2 regions of the Allobosea sp. GW822-FHT03F07 genome follow, and region 1 is predicted to be linked to the other one. Evidence: predicted binding sites of a transcription regulator. Region 1 holds the regulator's gene; the other holds the start of a gene.

Region 1 (3,407 bases):
GCCGTCGGCAGTATTCCCGGCAAGATCGTGCTTTCACCACCGCCTCGGCCCCCACCGAGCGAACTCGTACTGGCGGCGACGATCGACCGGGCTCGCAACGCATTGACGCGGCGCATCGCCGAGATCGCCGGCGGCCAGGCCGGCGCGATGGCGGCGGCGCTCGTTACTGGCAAGCGCGGCCTGATCACGGAGACGACGAACACCGATCTTCGTGCCGCGGGCATCTATCACATCGTCTCGATCTCGGGCCTCCACATGGTGCTCGCCGCCGGCACGATCTTCTGGCTGGTCCGGGCGCTCCTGGCCCTCTCGCAGACGCTCGCCCTGCGCTGGCCCGTCAAGAAGATGGCCGCCGTCGCGGCGATGATCGGCGCCATCGCCTACTGCGTCTTCTCGGGCGCGGAGGTCGCGACGGTCCGCTCGCTGATCATGACGCTTGTCATGCTCGGCGCGATCCTGGTCGACCGGCCGGCGCTCAGCATGCGCAACCTCGCGCTGGCCGCGATCATCGTGCTGCTGCGCGAGCCGGAGGCGCTGCTCGGGCCGAGCTTCCAGATGTCCTTCGGTGCCGTCGCCGCCCTGATCGCCTTCGCCGAGCGCTGGGAGAATCGCGACCGGCCGCAGCCGCCTCCCACGCTGCCCTGGCCCGTGCGGCCGCTCTGGATCGCCGCGACCGGCATCGTCGTCACGACGCTGCTGGCGACGGCTGCGACCGCGCCCTTCGGCGCTTATCACTTCCAGACCTTCAATCCCTTCGGCCTGCTCGGTAACGCGCTGGCGCTGCCCTTCGTCTCGCTCTGTGTGATGCCGGCAGCGGTCTTCGGCGTGCTCGCCTATCCGTTCGGGCTCGATGCGCCGGCCTGGTGGCTGATGGGTGCGGCCTCCGAGGTCGTGCTCAAGCTCGCGCATTGGGTCGCGACCATCGAGCATTCCACGCTCGTCATCGCCGCCTTCGGACCCGCCGCGCTGGCCTGCTTTGCGGCATCGCTGCTCTGGATCGCGCTCTGGACGACGAAGTTGCGGCTGCTCGCGATCCTGCCGCTCGTCGCGGGCGTCGCCGTCGCGGCGAAGCCCGGGCGCCCCGAAATCCTGATCGAGCGCGACGGCTCCGGCATCGCCGTGCGCGGCAAGGACGACCTGCTGATCGTCGCCGGCAAGCCCAGCCGCTTCGTCCTGCAGCAATGGCTGACCGCCGATGGCGACGGCCGTAACCCCGACGATGCCGCTCTGCGGCAGGGCGCGGCCTGCGACCCGCAGGGCTGTGTCATCCTGACGAAGGACGGCCGCAGCATTGCCTATGCCCGCGACAGGCTCGCCATCATCGAGGATTGCCGTCGCGCCGACCTCGTCGTCACGCCGATCCCCTGGACCGCCCCCTGCGCCGCGAAGCTGATCGACCGCACGGCCTTGATCCGGGACGGAGCGACGGCGCTCGTTCGCCGGGGCGGGGATTGGCGCAGCCACGCTTCCGAGCAGGCCGGGAGCGAGCGTCCCTGGAACCGCAAGGCCGCAGCCACGCAGCCGACATCGGCCAGACCTGACCCAGCAGGTATTGCCGTTCCGCCGTCGGCGGACGACGCCGCCGAGCCTGAGCGACTTCAGTAGCGCCGCATCAGGTTAACCAGCCGGCCCTGGATCTTGACCCGGTCCGGGCCGAGCACGCGTGTCTCATAGGCCGGATTGGCCGCTTCCAGCGCGATCGAGGATCCACGCTTGCGCAGCCGCTTCAGCGTCGCCTCCTCGTCGTCGATCAGCGCGACGATGATGTCGCCGGTATTGGCGGTGTCCTGCTTGCGGATAACGACGGTATCGCCGTCGAGGATGCCGGCATCCACCATCGAGTCGCCGCGAACCTCGAGCGCGAAATGCTCGCCGCCGCCCAGCATGTCGGCAGGCAACGCGACGCTGTGGCTGCGGCTCTGGATTGCCGAGATCGGCGTGCCTGCGGCTATGCGGCCCATCACAGGGATCGAAATCGTGCCGCGCCCATCATCCGAGGCGCCCTCCACCGGCCGCGGCTTGCCGAGAACGCCTTCTTTGCCGGGCGCGCCATCCTTGCCGAGCCCGCCCTGGACCACCGATGGATTGAAGCGCCCGCGCGGTTGCCCGCCGGCTCCGCTGCCCTCCGGCAGCTTGATGACCTCCAGCGCCCGCGCCCGGTTCGGCAGGCGGCGGATGAAGCCGCGCTCCTCCAGCGCCATGATAAGGCGGTGGATGCCGGATTTGGACCGCAGGTCGAGCGCGTCCTTCATCTCGTCGAAAGAGGGAGGCACGCCGCTTTCACGCAGGCGTTCATGGATGAAGCGAAGCAGTTCGGCCTGTTTGCGTGTCAGCATGGTCCCCGCCGGCGCGATGATGATCTGCTCTTGGCGCAGATTCGAAACAAATCACGAACACCATACCCGTTCGTGTTGTGTTCCGCAAGCAGGTGCTCGCCCAAGGTCAACTCAGCGCAGGCGGATGATCCGGCAGGGATCGCCTTTCTTTGCCGGCTCGGCGAAGGCGGGGCGGATCGCCAGCGCCTGCGCCCGGGCCAGCAGGCCGAGCATGGAGGAATCCTGCCGGTCGAACGGGGTCGCCTGCCAACCGGCCTCGGTCAGCGCGAGGTCGGAGCGCAGATAATCCTCGCGCTCGTCATTGGCCGGCATGTCGCGGCCGAGGATGCCGGGCTCGCTGCGGTCCCGCTCGGGCTCGGGCATGCCGAGCAGCGCCTCGATCAGGGGCACGACGAAGAGATGGCCGCAGACGATCGACGAGACCGGGTTGCCCGGCAGCCCGACCGCGACCATCTGGCCGAGCCGCCCGGTCATCATCGGCTTGCCCGGCCGCATCGCGATCTTCCAGAAGCCGAGCGCCATCCCGGCCCGTTTCAGCGCCTCCTGGACGAGGTCGTGCGCGCCGACCGAGGCGCCGCCGAGCGTGATCAGCACATCCGCGCCGGCTTCCTGCGCGCGTCCGATCCGCGCGGCGAGATCGGGATGGTTGTCGCGGGCGATGCCGAGATCGAGCGCGCTCGCGCCGGCCTGCTCGACGATCGCGGCGAGCGAGAAGCTGTTGGAGGCGACGATCTGGTCGGGGCCCACGGTTTCGCCCGGCAGGACCAGTTCGTCGCCCGTCGCGAGGATCGCGACCAGCGGCTTGCGGCGAACGGGCAGGTTCGGGTGCCCGGCGGCGGCGGCGAGGCCGAGCGCCGCGCTGTCGAGCCGGCGGCCCGCCGGTAGCAGAACGTCTCCGGTCGTGAAGTCGAGCCCGGCCGGGCGCACGAACTTGCCCTTCGGCGCACCCTCGCGGACGCGGATCGTCGCCGAGCCGATGCCGTCGGCATTCTCCTGGATCAGGATCGTATCGGCGCCGTCCGGGATCGGCGCGCCGGTGAAGATCCGCACCGCCTCACCTCGTCCGACCAC
Region 2 (3,407 bases), on a different contig from region 1:
ATCCGGGATCCATGCCTGGACCTCTATCGAAAGCGTTCTGGCATGGATCCCGGGTCAAGCCCGGGATGACGGCGCATCTCACAACAAAGTCGGCAGGGTGTCGCTGCCATGGCTGATCGCAAGCTTCTGCATTACGTCCTGCTGCTCGGCGCGCAGACCGCCTGCGCGGCGGTCGTGCTCGCCAACATCCATGCCGGCTTCCGCCTCCTGATCGAGAACATCGGCACGCCGGCCGCGCCCGCGCTCGCTGGCGTGGTCGAGCTCCTGGCCGCCGCCGCGCTCGGCCAGATCTGCTACTGGTATCGCCTGCGCAATGTCCCGGTGCCGTCGGGCTACCGGAACGTCCCGCTCGGGCATCTGCTCGGCTTTTCCAGCCGGCTCGGCTTCATCTTCGGCGGTGCGCTGTATTCGCTCTACTTCCTGCGCCACGCGCCGGAACTCGCCCTCGCCCCGCCCGACATCGCCTGGCGAGGCGGATTGCTGATCGCGATCCTGTTCTCGCTCTATTGCTACACGCTCGAACTCGAACGGCTCGGCGGCGCCCTGCAGATGCCGCCGAAGCTCGGGTGACCTCACTGCGCCGGCACGACCTGGGCCGGGCCAGCCCGCTCCTCCACCGGCCGGCCCATCGCCAGCAGCGCGACGATCGTCAGCAGCGCGGCGGCCGTCATGTAGTAGCCGACAAAGCTGAGACTGTAGGTGCTCGCCAGCCAGGTCGCGATGAAGGGCGCGAGCGACGCCCCGACGATGCTGCCGAGATTGAAGGTCAGCGACGCGCCGGTATAGCGCACCGCGGTCGGGAAGATCTCGGCCAGCGCCGTGCCGATCGGACCATAGGTAAAGCCCATCAGCGCAAAGCCGAGCACCGAGAACAGCAGCACGCTCGGAATGCTTCCCGCGACGAAGAGCGGACCGACCAGGAAGCCGAACAGCGCGATGCCGAGCGAGGTGCCGATCAGCGCACGCCGCCGGCCGACGCGATCGGCGATCACGGCCGAGACCGGGATCATCAGCCCGAAGAAGACGACGCCGGCCATCTGCACGGGCAGGAACTGGTTGCGGCTGTAGCCCAGCCGAGTCGTGGCCCAGCTCAGCGAGAACACCGTCATGATGTAGAACAGCACGAAGGTCGCCAGCGCCGCGAAGGTGCCGATCAGCAGCGGCAGCTTGTGCTGCGCGAAGATGCTCGCCAGCGGCACCTTCACGCGCTCCTGCTTGTCCATCGCCTTCTTGAATGCCGGCGTTTCGCTGATCTTCAGCCGCATCCACAGACCGATGAAGACGAGCAGCGCGCTGGCGATGAAGGGAATGCGCCAGCCGAAGGAAAAGAACTGCTCGTCGCTCAGCACATCGCCGAGCAGGAGGAAGCTCCCCGTCGCCATGATGAAGCCGATCGGCGCGCCGAGCTGCGGGAACATCCCATACCAGGCTTCCTTGCCGGGCGGCGCATTCTCGGTGGCGAGCAGCACCGCCCCGCCCCATTCGCCGCCGAGGCCCAGCCCCTGACCGAGCCGGCACAGCGCCAGCAGCAGCGGCGCGGCAATGCCGACATGCGCATAAGTAGGCAACAACCCGATCGCGACCGTGGACAGCCCCATCGTCATCAGCGCGGCGACCAGCGTCGCCTTGCGCCCGACGCGGTCGCCGAAATGGCCGAACAGCGCCGCCCCGACCGGCCGCGCGAAGAAGGCGATGGCGAAGGTCACGAAAGAGGACAGCATCGCCGAGGTCGGATCGCTCGCCGGGAAGAACAGCTTTGGGAACACGATCACCGCCGCCGTCGCGTAGATGTAGAAGTCGAAGAACTCGATCGTGGTGCCGATCAGGCTGGCGAACAGCACCCGGCGCGGCGAATTGGCCGGCGCGGCGGACGAGGATGGGGAGGACACGGTGGAAACTTTCGCAAAACCAAATGGAGAAGCCGCGCAATTAACAGAATGTGGAACGGCGCACTAACGACATGAAGCCAAGCCGACATGCGCCACAAGCATGATCGAACGCGACCATTTTCACTCAGAGGCGCCACGCGCATGAAGAGGAGCCCTCCTGACATCTCCTGTCAGGGCACCGCAAACGAGAACAGAAAAAGAACTTGCGAATGGGAACAAACCATGACCAATCTTGCTCACCGGCGCAGATTGTGATGTCCCCGCGCCCCTGCCATAAGGAGCCGAAGTCGTGAGTCAGGCGAATCTCAAGCTGGTGGAAGGTTCCTCGATGGACAAGGCCAAGGCGCTGGATGCGGCGCTCTCGCAGATCGAGCGCGCCTTCGGCAAGGGCTCGATCATGCGGCTGGGCAAGAACCAGCAGGCGATCGAGATCGAGACGATTTCGACCGGCTCGCTCGGTCTCGACATCGCGCTCGGCGTCGGCGGCCTGCCGCGCGGCCGCGTCATCGAGATCTACGGCCCTGAATCCTCCGGCAAGACCACGCTCGCGCTCCACACCATCGCCGAAGCCCAGAAGAAGGGCGGCGTCTGCGCCTTCGTCGATGCCGAGCATGCGCTCGATCCGGTCTATGCCCGCAAGCTCGGCGTCAATCTCGACGATCTCCTGATCTCGCAGCCCGATACCGGCGAGCAGGCGCTTGAGATTACCGACACACTGGTCCGCTCCGGCGCGATCGACGTGCTGGTGGTCGACTCGGTCGCGGCGCTGACGCCGCGCGCCGAGATCGAGGGCGAGATGGGCGACGTCCAGCCCGGCCTCCAGGCCCGGCTGATGAGCCAGGCCCTGCGCAAGCTGACCGCCTCGATCTCGCGCTCGAACTGCATGGTCATCTTCATCAACCAGATCCGAATGAAGATCGGCGTGATGTACGGCTCGCCCGAGACGACGACCGGCGGCAACGCCCTGAAATTCTACGCCTCCGTGCGCCTCGACATCCGCCGCGTCTCGACGCTGAAGGAGCGCGACGAGGCCACCGGCAACCAGGTCCGCGTCAAGGTCGTCAAGAACAAGGTCGCGCCGCCCTTCAAGCAGGTCGAGTTCGACATCATGTTCGGCGAGGGCATCTCCAAGGTCGGCGAACTCGTCGATCTCGGCGTCAAGGCCGGCATGGTCGAGAAGTCCGGCGCCTGGTTCTCCTTCGACAGCCAGCGCCTCGGCCAGGGCCGCGAGAACGCCAAGGCCTTCCTCAGGGCCAATCCGGAGATCGCCGCCAAGATCGAGGCGACGATCCGGCAGAATTCCGGCCTCGTGGCCGACCGCATCCTCGACCAGGCGACGCCGACCGATGACGATCTCGACGAGGGCGAGGCCTGAGCCTTAGCCCCGACGGCGATCACATCCTCGCCGTCATTCCGGGCGAGCGAAGCGAAGACCCGGAATCCATCGTAGAGCGCGTCTCCCTTCGATGGATTCCGGAGCGGCGCCGCTTCGCGGCTTGTCCGGAATGACCGTGCGAT

What was found. The regulator LexA, encoded in region 1, represses DNA repair genes until DNA is damaged. The targets are predictions, from matches to a motif close to TGTTCNNNNTGTGTTCNG.
Region 2: the regulator LexA is predicted to act here: its motif matches at 2,076-2,093, upstream of recA (recombinase RecA).

What each region holds. Positions count from the first base shown of each region.
Region 1 covers NZ_JBXAND010000002.1:348,197-351,603, reverse strand. Annotated here, with positions in the region: gene AC1RMY_RS10225 (ComEC/Rec2 family competence protein) at 1-1,605, shown strand, start outside; gene lexA (transcriptional repressor LexA) at 1,599-2,336, opposite strand; gene AC1RMY_RS10215 (molybdopterin molybdotransferase MoeA) at 2,448-3,407, opposite strand, start outside.
Region 2 covers NZ_JBXAND010000001.1:1,548,908-1,552,314, reverse strand. Annotated here, with positions in the region: gene AC1RMY_RS07415 (hypothetical protein) at 109-570, shown strand; gene AC1RMY_RS07410 (MFS transporter) at 573-1,889, opposite strand; gene recA (recombinase RecA) at 2,179-3,264, shown strand.